Regions from separate parts of the Mycolicibacterium wolinskyi str. Jessa 2025 genome, predicted to be linked through region 1. Evidence: riboswitches for the same ligand, from Rfam matches in the RefSeq annotation. Region 1 holds a riboswitch; each other region holds the start of a gene.

Region 1 (4,683 bases):
CGAATCATGAACGGATGGCATTGCGAGACGGTGAACTGTCGGGCAACAGATCAGGCCGTGCGACCGTCCAATGGGCATGCTGGAGCTGTGATGTTCCTGCAAACGCACTGCGGCGGGTGGCAACCAACAGACTCGACCGAATATTCCCGAATATCAATGCATTCAAATACGATCAACAAAAAGCGTGGTCGAGCCAGGCAAACCCGGCTCGACCACGCTTTCCGAATCCCGGTGTGTGTCAGACAGCCTTGGTGACACCGAGGTAGGTGATGACGTCGTCGGTGTTCTCGGTCGATGCGGTGAGCGTCGCGTACGAGCGGATGAACGACTGGCCGGCGCACTGGTCGAACTTGATGCGGACACCGGTGATGGTGACGCGGGTGGAATCACCCTTGAAGGTCTTCTTGTCGATGGGGACGATCGTCACGGTGCCCGGCTTGAGGTACACCTTGCCCTGAAGGTTGATACCGGTACCGAAACCCACATCGGTGGCCGCGCCGGTGAACGGCACCCTGATGGACGGGGAAAAGCTTGCGCCCGGGTTGATCTCGGTCTCGTCAGAGACAATTCCGCAGCCGATCTGCTGGCCGGCTTCGAGCGTCCCACCGGTCAGTTTGGTCTTGCCGGAACCGGTGATCGTGCCGGTGAACGTGCCCGCCACCAGGTACTCGCGCGAGGACACCGCGGTGGTCAACGGCGCCACCGGCAACTGGCTCTCATTGCTGCCCGCGACGGTCACGTGCCAGCCGTCGGGGGTATCGAGGACGCCCGGAGGGGCCGACGGCACCGCGCCGGTGTCCGGCGCAGGCGGTGCCGGTGCGGCGACCGGCGCTGCGGGATCCGGTGGCGGAGGTACGGGTTCGGCTGACGCAAGCGGGGCCACCGCGATCGGGGCCAACATGCAGACTGCAGCCAGTTTGGCAAAACGATTCAACATGCGTGAACTTGCGCCTCTCATGGGGACTGAATCCGCTGGGGCCGACACAACTTCGGAGAAGCCAAGGGATTCAAGGGATCTGTCGCGACGAATCATGAACTGATCGCATTTCGAAACGGTGAACAAAGCGCCAACACATCGCGCCACATTCCCATCCGGCAGGGTTTTCCGGAAACTGTGAACTTCCTGGTAATTGACTGCGCACCAACGTAATACATTCAACTGTGGCGTGCCAGGCCCCGGACATGCAATGGACGGCAGGTGGAGCGGGAGCATTTGCCGGTCGTTCACCTTTGAGACACATGTTGCGCCGACGGTATGGGAGCAATGGCCGGCGATGCCCGATTGCGTGCTGGCAGTTGGATTTTTGGAGGACTAGGTGAGGTCGTCAAACCTGTGTGGGCGAGGTCTGGCGGTGCTCGGTGTCGCACTGGGCATCGGAATCGCAGTGGGGCCAACGGCGTCTGCCGATCCCGACGCGGTCGTCCAGACCGAGGCGGGCGCGGTTGCCCCCGCGCCTGCAGCACCCGCGGCACCGGTGGCTGTTCCGGATCCGACGGCTCCGGCGCCCGATCCGATGGCCGCGGGCCCGGTGTCTGCCGGTGACGCCAGCCCGGCAGCGGTCGCGGCGTGCTCACTTTTCGCCGAGGCGCTGGACAACGCATCGGTGTTCTACGGGGATTTCGCGGACACGATCGACGGCAGCACCCGTCCCGACTACTCGGACCCGATCGTCAATACCACCAACGTGAGCGGTCGTACCGCACTGCGGGAATCGGCTGCGAAGGCGATGAATGCGGCTGGGACACCGGGGTTGTCACCCGATATCGCCAGCCCGATGCGTGCCTGGTCGGTGGACGCGACCAAGCTGTTGCTGAAGATGGGGTTGCGGGGCAGCGGGGACACGCTGAATGTGACGGCCAGCGAACTCAACGACGATGCCCACAATGCCCAGATGGCGTGCGCGCTGGCCGGTACGCATGCCTGAGCGCCGCCTGCTGCGCTGTGTGACCGCCTTCATTGCCCTGCTTGTCATGCTCACCGGGTGCGCGGGCCACGGCAACGTCGATGCGGAGCCCACCGTTGTCGGCGACGCCGACCTCAACGGCCTGCTGCTCAGCACCGATCAGATGAACACCCTGATGGCGACCACCGGGATGACGTCGCATCCGATGGTGACCACGATGGGTGATCACCGCAATCTGCTGCCCAACCTCAATTGTCTTGGGGTATGGCAGGTTAACGAGGCGGCGATATACGGCGACGGGTGGAACGCGCTGCGTCAGCAGCTGTTGCGTTCACCGGACACCGACAACTGGGACAACCTCGTCGTCCAATCGGTGGTCTCCTACCCGTCCGAGCAGGATGCCCGTGACTTCTATCGAGAGTCGGCCGATCGGTGGTCGAAGTGCGCCGACCACAACGTGAACATCAATCTCAACGGTCAGCAGTTACCCAAGTGGAAGAGTGGGGCGCTGGCGGAGACCGACACCGAGCTGTCGATGCCGTTCACGCGTGGAACGGGTGTGCAGGCGCGGTCATGCCAGCGTGTGTTGGCGGTCGAGGCGAACGTGATCATCGATGTCCAGGCCTGTAAACCCGCGTCGGAAACCGTCACTCAGGCGGCGATGGTCGCCGATACCATCAAGGCGTCGCTGCGCAGGTGAGCCGGTACTGCGCCGGCGACGGCGAGTAACCTGGTCGTCGCAGCTGGTTTGTCGATGCCGGCCTCGGCCGGTGTCGACATCGAGCGTCGCACGCTTGAAGAGGTGCGACGTGAGAGGGAACCCGGTGAGAATCCGGGACTGTCCCGCAGCGGTATGCAGGAACGACCGCCGTCATCAGCACTGGCACGCAGAACACTGCGGCTGGGAAGCGACGGCCACTAGGTGCACGAACATCGTGCGTGCCTGCGAGTCCGAAGACCTGCCGGTTGTACCGGGCGCGCCGCGCCCGGTGGTTCATCGCCTCGTGGAATGGGCGTGTGGCCGACGCGGTCCGCTCGTGGCGGGTGACCGTGCTCGGCTCGGGCGTCCGCTGGCGGTGACCATCCCGTCGCAGTTCGAAGGACGTCGTCATGAGCACAACCGCTACACCGTTCACCGCCACCGTTCTCGGGTCACCTCGCATCGGCCCGAACCGCGAACTCAAGCGCGCGGTCGAGAAATACTGGGCCGGTTGCATCGACCGCGGCGAGCTCGAAGCCGTCGCGGCCGGTCTGCGCCGCGAAACCTGGCGCGCGCTAACCGCGGCGGGCCTGGACTCGGTCCCGGTGAACACCTTCTCCTACTACGACCAGGTACTGGACACGGCAGTGCTGTTGGGTGCGTTGCCGTCTCGGGTCGCGGTGATTCCAGACGAACTCGACCGGTACTTCGCCGCGGCTCGCGGGACCGATGTGATCGCGCCACTGGAGATGACCAAGTGGTTCGATACCAACTACCACTATCTCGTTCCCGAGATCGGTCCGGAGATCACCTTTGCGCTGAATCCCGCCAAGGTGCTCGCAGAGTTGGAAGAAGCCGCGGCACACAATATTCCGGCACGTCCCGTGGTCATCGGACCGATTACCTTCCTGGCGCTGTCGAAGGCGGGGAACGGTGCGCCGATCGACCGGCTCGACGAGCTCGTCGGGGTGTACGCCGAGCTGCTGGAGCTGCTCGCGGACAACGGCGCGCAGTGGGTGCAGCTCGACGAGCCCGTGTTGGTGACCGACATCCTCGACAACGGTGCCGAACTGGCCGAGCGCACGTACGCGCGGCTAGCCGGCCTCGCGCACCGCCCCGCGCTGTTTGCCGCGACATACTTCGGCGAGTTGGCCGACGTGCTGCCGGCACTGGCCCGTACGCCGGTCGAGGCGATCGGGGTCGACCTCGTGGCCGGGCGTGCCGCAGCCGTCGCAGCCGTGCCGGAGCTGGCCGACAAGCTCGTCGTCGCCGGCGTGGTCGATGGCCGCAACGTGTGGCGCACCGATCTGGAAGCCGCGCTGGGCAGTCTGGATGCGCTGTCGGAATGCGCCGGCCGCGTGGCCGTTTCGACATCCTGCTCGACGCTGCACGTGCCGTACAGTCTCGGCGCCGAGCCGCAACTCGACGACGCCCTGCGTAGTTGGCTGGCGTTCGGGTCCGAGAAGGTCACCGAGGTGGTCGTGCTGGCGCGCGGCCTGAAGGACGGACCGGACGCGATCGCGGCCGAGGTCGCGGCGTCCAACGGCGCAATCGCGTCGCGCAAGAACGATCCCCGGCTCGACAACGGCGAGATCCGCGCGCGCATCTCATCGATCAGGGCGTCGGGCGCCGAGCGTGGACCTGCTGATGTGCGTCGTGCCGCTCAGAACGACCGATTGCGGCTGCCGTCGTTGCCCACGACGACCATCGGGTCCTACCCACAGACGTCGGCCATTCGGCTCGCTCGCGCCGACCTACGGGCCGGCAGGATCGACGCGGCCGAATACGAGCGCCGGATGAGGGCCGAGATCGCCGATGTCATCAAGCTTCAAGAGCAGCTGGGACTCGACGTGCTCGTGCACGGGGAACCCGAACGCAACGACATGGTGCAGTATTTCGCCGAGCAACTGGACGGATTCTTCGCGACGCAGAACGGCTGGGTGCAGTCGTACGGCAGCCGCTGTGTACGCCCGCCGATCCTGTACGGCGATGTCGCCCGGCCGAAACCGATGACGGTCGTGTGGATCACGTACGCACAGTCCTTGACCGACAAGCCCGTCAAGGGCATGCTCACCGGAC
Region 2 (4,683 bases), 1.7 Mb from region 1:
GGCCACGGTTCGCGCGACGATGTCGCACGCCACGAGGAACGTGGCACCCAGCAGTGCGGCCGCGGGCAGGGCGCGGCGGTGGTCGGCGCCGACCAGCAGGCGCACGACGTGCGGCATGATCAACCCGACGAAGCCGATCGTGCCGCTCACCGCGACCATGGCGCCGACCATGAGCGCGACGACGACGAACATCGCGCCGCGGAACCGGTGCACGTCGAGGCCCAGCGAGGCCGCGGCCTCCTCGCCGGTGTAGAGCAGGTTCAGTGACCGCGTGACCGCCAAAAGGACGACCACACCGACGAATACGACCGCGGCGGGCACCCAGACCATCGGCCAGGTGGCACCGCCGAGTCCGCCCAGCATCCAGCGCACCGCGGCCTGCGCCTTGTGCGGGTCGTCGGACGTGACGATGATTAGGCTCGCCAGCGCGGACAGCACCTCGGCCACCGCGACGCCCGCCAGGATCAACCGCACCGTAGTCATCCGACCGCCGGATCGGGCCAGGAAGTACACCGCGACAAGCGCGGCCAGCGCACCACCGAACGCCGCGAGCGGAAGCGTGACGATCTGCAGGGCTCCCACACCGAGCACCAGCACGACGACCGCACCGACCGATGCGCCGGAGGACACCCCGAGCAACATCGGATCGGCAAGTGGATTGCGCACCACCGCCTGCAGCGTCATACCGCATGCCGCGAGGCCCGCGCCGATCACCGCGGCCAGCACCACGCGCGGCAGCCTGGCGCCCAGCACGATCGATTCGCGCACTGCCGGCCAGGACTGTTCGGCCAGTCCCGGATGAATGGCATGCGCGACGATCGCCCACACCTCACCCGGCGCGATGGGCACCGACCCGACTGCGACACCCGTGGTCATCGCAGCCGCCAACATCGCCGCGAGCGCCATCAGGACCAACCCGTACGGAATCCCGCGACGGCCGGCAAGGCTCACTAAAACCGCTCCGGATGCAGTTGCCTGGCAAGGGCTTCCACTGCACGGGCAATCCGCACACCCACCACCACCGACGACAGCGGAAGCACGGCGAACCGCTCGTCGCGGATCGCCGGGACATGCTGCAGCAGGGGGTGGCCCATCAGGAACTTCTTCTTCTGCTCGACGGGCTGATCGCCGTAGTCGTAGATCAGGATGACGTCGGGCGACCGTTCGGCGAACTGCTCGAAGGACACATCGGCCCACACCTTCGGGACATCGGAGAACAGGTTCACGCCACCGGCGGCCGTGATCATCTCGTTGCCGATCCCCTTGCCGCCGGACGTGAACACCGTCGCCTCACCACTGTCGTAGACGGCTACCGTGACGGGCGCGGCTCCCCGCACTTTCGACTCGGCCCGTTCGAGGTCGCGGTGCAACTGGTCGACCTGCTCCTCAGCGCGGTCGCTGATTCCGAAAATCCGTCCGATGCCGCGAAGTTCGGCGTCCACCGTGGACATCGTCGCGGGCTCGGACGAGCAGTCCTCGATGTTGAGGTAGGTGTCGATTCCCACATCGGCGAGCCGGTGCCGGGCGCGGCCCTCCTTCTCGTCGAAGGCACTGTCCCACCCGCCGTAGACGAAATCGGGCTCGACCGCCAGCAGTGCCTCATAGGACGGATACTCCTCGGCGAGCACCGGCACGCTGTCGTAGGCGGCCTGATACTCCGGCAGGATCCGGTCGTCCAGATAGGACGTGCCGACCATCGACTTCTCCAGGCCGAGGGCCAGCAGCGTCTCGATCGCATGCTGATTGAGGGCGACCGCGCGGGTCGGCGGCCGATCGTAGGTCGTGGTGACGCCGCAGTTGTCCACTGTCACCGGGAATCCCGGCGGAGTGCCGGCTGTGGTCTGCGTTGCGGCGTTACCGGCACATCCCGACGCCAAGAGCAATGACGCCATCACGACGACCATCCAACGACCGGTCATGGGCTCTCCCATCCTCTCTGGGGAGATCCGCCCCAGTGCTTGCGAGGTGGCGACTGCGGGGTGTGTCTGGCTCTCGCCGGTCAGCGCGCTGACCGAGCGATCACAGTGGCGGGACCGCGCCGGATTCACACCGGCTTCCACGTTCCGCAGTCGCCTATCGGTGTCGATAGTAGGTCAGCGGGTGCCCGCCACCGGCAGCAGTGCCATCTCCCTGGCGTTCTTGATCGCCGTGGCAACCTGTCGCTGCTGCTGTGGGGTGAGTCCGGTGACCCGACGCGAGCGGATCTTGCCCCGCTCACTGATGAAGGTCCGCAGCAGTTGGACGTCTTTGTAGTCGACGTGTGTGACGCCGAGAGCCTTGAGCTGATTGCGCCTCGGCTTCTTGAGTTCAATTGCTGGCGTGCGCTTTCGCGGAGTCTTCTTGGCCATTTACCAGCTCGACTTCCGCACGCCGGGCAGCTCGCCGCGATGCGCGAGCTCCCTGACCCGAACCCGGGAGAGCCCGAACTTGCGCAGGTGCCCGCGCGGCCTGCCGTCCACGGAGTCGCGGTTGCGCAGCCGCACCGGACTTGAGTCACGCGGAAGTCGCTGCAACGCCGAAACCGCCGCGGCCCGTTGTTCTCTCGTGCTCGCCGGATTCCGGATGATGTCCTTGAGCTCGGCCCGCCGTTCGGCGTAGCGCGCGACCAGCTTGTGCCGTTGCTCGTTCTTGACGATCTTGGACACCTTGGCCATCAGCGCTCCTCGCGGAAGTCGACGTGCTTGCGGATCACCGGGTCGTACTTCTTCAGCACGATGCGGTCCGGATCGTTGCGCCGGTTCTTGCGCGTCACGTAGGTGTAGCCGGTTCCCGCAGTGGATCTCAGCTTCACGATCGGCCGAATGTCGGTGCGCGCCATCAGATCTTCTCCCCTCGACTGCGCAGCCGGGCCACGACTGCCTCGATGCCGTCGCGGTCGATCACCTTGATCCCTTTGGCGCTGACCCGCAACCGCACCCGGCGCCCCTCACTCGGCAGGTAATAGGTCTTGTTCTGGATGTTCGGGTTCCAGCGCCTGCTACTCCGCTTGTGTGAGTGCGACACCGTGTTGCCGAAGCCGGGCGATCGCCCGGTGACTTGGCAGTGGGCCGACATTGAATCTCCTTCGCCTCGAGGTACCGTTGTTTAAGCATAATGATAATCGTTTTCAATAGTTAATCGGGAGGCCAGGTGAGAACGCCTGTTGTGCTGGTGGCGGGCCAGGGCGACACCGACCGCGTCGTCGAGCAGTTGAGCCGCAAGCCGGGAACCGTGCTGGTTCGCCACACCTACGACGGCCAGGTGGTGCTGCGGACGGTGGGCACCGCGGCCGACACGTCGGACTGGCCGCTTGAGCTGGCCCACGGCTGCGTGTCCTGCACGGTGCGCGACGACCTGCTCGTGCTCCTCCGCCGCCTGCACCGGCGCAGCGACGTCGCTCGTATCGTGGTGCAACTGATGCCGTGGCTCGAGCCGGAGCCGGTGTGTTGGGCGATCGACAACATCCACGTGTGCGTCGGCCCCGGCTACATCGACGGACCGGCCGCGCGCGACGTGAGTATCGAGGCGGTCGTCAGCTGTGTCGACACCTCGGCGTGGCTGCCTCAGGCGGTCGGCGAGGACGAACTCGATGACGGCCGCACGGCCGCACAGGTGGTGGTAGGCCAAGCCGAGTTCGCCGACGTACTGGTGCTCACCGAACCGGAGGCGACCACGCTGGCGGTGCTGCGCCGGCTGGCACCGCGGGCCCGCATCACGGTCGGATGCGACCGCGTCGAGATGGCGCTCGCGCATCTCGAACCCGACAGCCGGCGTGGCCGCGCCGCCTCTCCCCACGATCCACTGCTGGCCGGCGAGCCCCCACTCGACCGCGACGGCGAGGTCGGGATCGTCGAATTCACCGCAAGACGGCCGTTTCATCCGCTGCGGCTGCACGCGGCCATCGACCTGCTACTCGACGGCGTCGTGCGCACCCGTGGCCGAGCCTGGCTCGCGAACCGGCCCACCGACGTCATGTGGATCGAATCCGCAGGCGGTGGAATGCATTTCAGCAACGCCGGGAAGTGGCTGGCGGCAATGGATTCCAGCGAGCGCGCCTACGTCGACCCCGAACGGCGGGCGATGGCCGCCATCGACTGGGACGACCGGTTCGGCGACCGTCACGTATCCCTGACGGTCCTGATCTGCGGGGCCCGGCCCGACGACATCGTCGACGCGTTACGCGGCGCCCTGCTGACCGACGACGAACTCGGCAGGCCCGGCGAGTGGGCGCACTACCCCGACCCGTTCGGGGACTGGCACGAGGACCCGTGCGACGACCAACCCGGAGCCGGCGAGACCGCCGCACCGGGCCGCCATCAAGGAGAACAGCAATGAAACAAGGAATCCACCCCGACTACCACCCCGTCGTATTCCAGGACGCGGCCACCGGCAAGCAGTTCCTCACCCGGTCGACCGCGACCAGCACCCGCACCGTGGAATGGCCCACGCCCCAGGGCGTACAGACGCTGCCGTTGATCGTCGTCGACGTCACCAGCGACTCGCATCCGTTCTGGACCGGCTCGGCACGGCATATCGACTCCGCCGGGCAGGTGGAGAAGTTCCGCAGGCGTTACGGATAGGCGCCTCTATGGTGGGGCCATGCGGCTCAAACCCGGCAGGCCCGACCTGGCGTCCTACGCACGGTTTTTCGACGCGCCGGCGGCGGCCCCGCAATCCCCGGTCACGGTCACCTGGGCCGGCGTC
Region 3 (4,683 bases), 2.8 Mb from region 1:
ACGCGGAACCGCGGTGCGTCGTCACCGAGAGCGCCGAAGGCTCCGACGGCGGTCTCCTCGATACGTGACCACGCCTGCGCTCGGAAGAACGCCGTGTCGGGTGCGCCTTCCCAGCGGAGCAGCGTGGCGGCGAGTGTCCGTCTGAGCGTTGCGCGGGCATCGGGCCCGAGCACGCCCGCGGGCATTGTCAATTGGACCATCGGCATGGTGACCTCCGTTATAACGACTGTCATAGATTCCGTGACGCTAGATTAGAACAGTCGTCATAGCAAGGATGGGGGCGGGCATGACCCGGGAACCGGATGAATCGTCGCGAATGCGCATGGTCGCCGGCGCGGCTGACATGATTCGTCGTCGCGGGCTGAACGCCACGAGCGTGCGGCATCTCGCCCAGCATGCGAACGCGCCGCTCGGATCCGTCTACCACTACTTCCCGGGCGGCAAGGACCAACTCGCCACCGAAGCGGTGCGCTGGGCCGACGACCTCACGGTTACGGGTCTGCGCGAGGCTATGCGCGCGGGGCCAGTGCAAGGCCTGCGAGTTTTCACAGATATGTGGCGGAAGATCGTTCTGGACAGCGACTTTCGTGCCGGATGCCCGGTGCTTGCGGTGGCGGTCGAGGACTACCCCGACGATGACCGCGCCCAGCCCCGCGACGCCGCGGCCGCCGCATTCGCCAATTGGACCTCGCTACTCGCCGACGCGTTGCGCGAGCACGGCGCGCCTGACGGCGATGCCGTCGAAACCGCCACGCTCATCGTCGCGGCGATCGAGGGCACTGTGGCGATGTGCCGGGCTCAGCGGAGCATTGAACCGCTGGACCGGGTGGCTGATCAGCTCAAAAAACACATCGCACACGTCACCGCGAGGTGAACGGCGTCAGACCGCTTGCCCCTCAACCAAACTGAACGGTGATGCCGTCGGCACCACGCGGGTCAGCCGGAACCCGGCCTGCTCGTAGAGCTTGCGGTAATCGGCCTCGGTACGCTCGCGGGCCGCGATGCCGATCAGCATTTCCATGTCGGTCCACTTGCCGATGAATTCGCGGTCGTGGTCGGGGATGACGCCCTCGATGAGCAACAGTGTGGTTCCCGGTGCTGCGGCGGCGCGCACGTTGCGCAAGATCGTCAGCGCCTGTTCGTCGGGCCAGTCGTGAATGATGTTTTTCAAGATGTAGGCGTCGGCCCCCTCGGGTACGCGTTCGAAGAACGACCCGGGCAGCACTTGCACCCGCTCCGCGGTGCCGTACCTGCCGAGCAACTCCGGGGCGCCTTCGACGACCTGGGGCAGGTCGTAGAGCAGACCCCTGGCCGACGGCGTCGCTTCCAGGATGGCCGACAGCAGCCGACCGTGCCCGCCGCCGACATCGGCGATCGTGGCGAAACGGCTGAAATCGTAGGCCGCGACCACCGGGGCGATCGCCAATTCCGAGATGCTCGTCATCGCGTCGTTGAAGATCGCGGCGAGTTCGGGCTCGGAACCGATGTAGTCGAAGGCCTCTTTGCCGCGCAGCTTGGGGATGACGGCTTCGCCCGTGCGTACAGCGTCGCCGAGGTGGCTCCAGTGCTCGCGATGCTGCGGCGAGCCCACGAATCTGGCCATCGCCGCGATCGACACCGGAGCGTCCTTGCGCAGGCTGTCGGCGAGTGTGTTGAGCGCATAGCGTCCGTCGCGCGTCCGGCGGAACACCCCCTCGCTGACCAGTGCCCGCATGAGCCGGTCCAGCGCATCGGCGTCGGCGCCGACCCGGCGGGCCAGCTCGTCCGGGCGCAGCGGACCGCCGGCCAGCGCGTCGGCGACTCCGAGCTCCGCGGCGACGGTGATGCCCTGTGCGACCCAGGCGGACAGGATCAACTCGAGCATCACGGCGGGCGGCGGGGCCGTGCGCTGATAGAGCCTGCGCAGGTGATGGCGGACGCGTTCGGTGGCGCGGACCAGCCCGACGGGAGGCACCTTGGCGGTAGTCACCGGATGAATGTAGGGCAGCGCGGGTGTCTTGGCGGCCGGACGGAAAAGTTGCCAGGGGTGGCGTTCAACGCCTTAATGAAAATGATTATCATTAACGCGTGCTGATGCCTTTTGTGCCCACCTGCGCCGCCGAGGCGCCCACCCGATCCGGCGCGCTGGTATGGTCCGGTCGAGCCAGTCGTACCCAGCCCGATTGGGTCAGGGAATCCGGTGCGAATCCGGAACTGACGCGCAGCGGTATGGAGGACAGGCGGAGCAACGGCCACTGGCCCCTCGACGGGGCTGGGAAGGCGCTCCGCCTGGATGATTCCGAGTCCGAAGACCTGCTGGCTCGGGCCTCGTCGCCGGGTTGCGGCGCGAGGTCCGCCCATCGGACGGACTCCGCGATCGGGTCCCGGATCGAAAGGTCTCGTCGTGTCTGAGCGCACGCGCACCATTTCCGTTCTCCTACTTGCCATGTCGCTGCTGGCCGGGTGCGGCTCATCGGCGGGCAAGACCACCACCTCGTCCGGCGGCGACACCGCTGGCTATCCCGTTGCCGTGGAGAACTGCGGCCGAACGGTGACGGTGAAAGCTCCGCCGCAACGAGCGGTCTCGATCAATCAGCCGGCCACCGAGCTGTTGTTGACGCTCGGACTGGCCGATCGCATGGTCGGCAGCGCATCGTGGAGCGACGAGGTCCGCCCCGAGCTTGCCGCCGAGAACGCCAAAGTGCCGGTGCTGAGTCGCGATTTCCCGTCGTTCGAACGTGTTCTGAAGGAGAAGCCCGACTTCGTGTACGCGACGTTCGACTGGTCGTTCACCCACGAGGGAGTGGCCCCGCGGGACCGCTTCGAGAGTCTCGGCGTGCCCACCTATCAATCGTCGAGCGAATGCGGTGGGCAGGACGCCGCCCAGCAGCGGCCGCTCACGCTCGATGACATGTACGCGGAGATTGCCGATGTGGCAAAGATATTCGGCGTCCAGGATCGGGCCGATCAGCTGATCTCGTCGCTGCGTGCCCGGAAGGCCACCGCGGCCGACGGGCTCAAGGCCGACGGCGTCACGGTGATGTGGTGGTACGCGGGCACCAAGACTCCCTACATCGCGGGCTGTTGCGGTGCGCCGGGCATCATCACCACCGAACTCGGAGCACGGAATGCATTCGCCGACAACCGCCAACTGTGGCCCGAGATCTCGTGGGAGGCCATCCTCGAACGCGATCCCGACGTACTCATCCTCGCCGACCTGACCCGCGGTGACGACGGCGACAGCGCGGCCGCCAAGATCCGGTTCCTGGAAACCGATCCGGCCGCCAAGCGGTTGACCGCGGTGCGGGAACGCCGGTGGATCGTGTTGCCGGGCACTGCGATGGACCCGTCGCTGCGCAATGTCGATGCGATCGAGACTGTCGCGGCCGGGCTGCGCACGCTCGGGGTGGTCGGCAAATGAGCGGCGCCGAATCCGCGGCCGCGCTTCTGGCATCGTGGGACGAGCAGCAGGCCGCCTATATCGCCGACCGCGAGGGCAGGTTCCGCATCATGGTGGAGTTGTTGGAACTCGCGTGCGGCGACAGCCCGGTCGTCGTCGACTTGGCTTGCGGGCCAGGGTCATTGACCAGGCGAGTGCTCGATGCGCTGCTGAACGCCAGGGTCGTCGCCGTCGACCACGACCCGCTGCTGCTCGACATCGCGGCCCGGGCGTTGCGGCCGGTCTACGGGGACCGGGTGACGGTCCTCGACGCCGATCTCGCTGACGAGAACTGGCCGGCTCTCGTCGCCGGGGCGCTCGGCGGCAGTGCGCCCGATGCCTTCGTGTCGACGACGGCGCTGCACTGGCTCATGCCCGATACCCTGCTACGCGTCTATTCGGACGCCGCGGCGTTGCTCGGCACCGGCGGAATCCTGCTCAACGGCGACCATTTCCGCTTCGACCGCCGATCACCGGCGCTCGGTCGCTTCTCCGCCGCACATGACGAAGCGACTCAGCAGCGCGCACACCGCTCCGGCGCACTGAGCTGGGACCGGTGGTGGCAGGCGGCACGGACCCAGCCGGGCGCCGCCGCGCTCGCGGCGGTTCGCGACGAGCGGTTCGCCGAGCGTCCCGACCCGCCGTCTACCGCCGTCGACTTCCACCTGTCGGCGCTCGCCCAAGCCGGTTTCGCCGAGGTGGGCACGGTGTGGCAACTGCTCGACGACTATGTCGTGCTCGGCGTGAAGTGAGCGCCAAACCGGCGTTGCGCAACCCGGGGATGCTGTTGCTCGTACCGATCGCTGTCGGCGGTCTGCTGCTCTCGATCATGGCCGCAATCCTCATCGGACCCGCCGAACTCGGTGTGCGCGACGTTTACGCCGTTATTGCACAACACCTTTGGAACCACGCCGCCGACGTGGCGCCGATCGACGACGGCATCGTCTGGGAGCTGCGGCTGCCACGCGCATTGCTGGCCTCGATATGCGGTGCCGGCCTGGCGATCTGCGGCGCGGTTCTGCAGTCGATGATGCGCAACCCGCTCGCCGACCCCTTCATGCTCGGCATCTCATCCGGCGCCTCGACCGGAGCGGTGCTGGTGGTGATCACCGGCATCGGCGGTGCGCTCAGCCTGTCTGCCGGGGCATTCGCCGGGGCGCTGACGGCGTTCGTCCTCGTGCTGATCCTCGCAGCCGCCGCGGGTGGCGGACAGGATCGGGTCGTGCTGGCCGGAGTCGCAGGCACTCAACTCTTTTCGGCGATCA

The links. Region 1 has a riboswitch for cobalamin ahead of metE (5-methyltetrahydropteroyltriglutamate--homocysteine S-methyltransferase). Riboswitches for the same ligand answer to the same signal wherever they lie in the genome.
Region 2: it holds a riboswitch for cobalamin, as region 1 does, so the genes downstream of both, ACOI2T_RS03580 (ABC transporter substrate-binding protein) here and metE (5-methyltetrahydropteroyltriglutamate--homocysteine S-methyltransferase) in region 1, are expected to answer to the same signal.
Region 3: it holds a riboswitch for cobalamin, as region 1 does, so the genes downstream of both, ACOI2T_RS34460 (ABC transporter substrate-binding protein) here and metE (5-methyltetrahydropteroyltriglutamate--homocysteine S-methyltransferase) in region 1, are expected to answer to the same signal.

The regions. Positions count from the first base shown of each region.
Region 1 is NZ_CP185960.1:2,347,891-2,352,573, forward strand. Features, by position in the region: gene ACOI2T_RS11705 (MspA family porin) at 239-937, opposite strand; gene ACOI2T_RS11710 (Rv2240c family protein) at 1,317-1,925, shown strand; gene ACOI2T_RS11715 (sensor domain-containing protein) at 1,945-2,604, shown strand; cobalamin riboswitch at 2,656-2,885, shown strand; gene metE (5-methyltetrahydropteroyltriglutamate--homocysteine S-methyltransferase) at 3,015-4,683, shown strand, end outside.
Region 2 is NZ_CP185960.1:689,082-693,764, reverse strand. Features, by position in the region: gene ACOI2T_RS03585 (FecCD family ABC transporter permease) at 1-906, opposite strand, end outside; gene ACOI2T_RS03580 (ABC transporter substrate-binding protein) at 951-1,919, opposite strand; cobalamin riboswitch at 1,960-2,124, opposite strand; gene rpsR (30S ribosomal protein S18) at 2,094-2,348, opposite strand; gene rpsN (30S ribosomal protein S14) at 2,349-2,654, opposite strand; gene rpmG (50S ribosomal protein L33) at 2,654-2,818, opposite strand; gene rpmB (50S ribosomal protein L28) at 2,818-3,054, opposite strand; gene mrf (ribosome hibernation factor-recruiting GTPase MRF) at 3,130-4,314, shown strand; gene ACOI2T_RS03550 (type B 50S ribosomal protein L31) at 4,311-4,559, shown strand; gene ACOI2T_RS03545 (MBL fold metallo-hydrolase) at 4,579-4,683, shown strand, end outside.
Region 3 is NZ_CP185960.1:6,974,864-6,979,546, reverse strand. Features, by position in the region: gene ACOI2T_RS34475 (tautomerase family protein) at 1-233, opposite strand, end outside; gene ACOI2T_RS34470 (TetR/AcrR family transcriptional regulator) at 287-874, shown strand; gene ACOI2T_RS34465 (methyltransferase) at 881-1,969, opposite strand; cobalamin riboswitch at 2,128-2,314, shown strand; gene ACOI2T_RS34460 (ABC transporter substrate-binding protein) at 2,426-3,400, shown strand; gene ACOI2T_RS34455 (class I SAM-dependent methyltransferase) at 3,397-4,170, shown strand; gene ACOI2T_RS34450 (FecCD family ABC transporter permease) at 4,200-4,683, shown strand, end outside.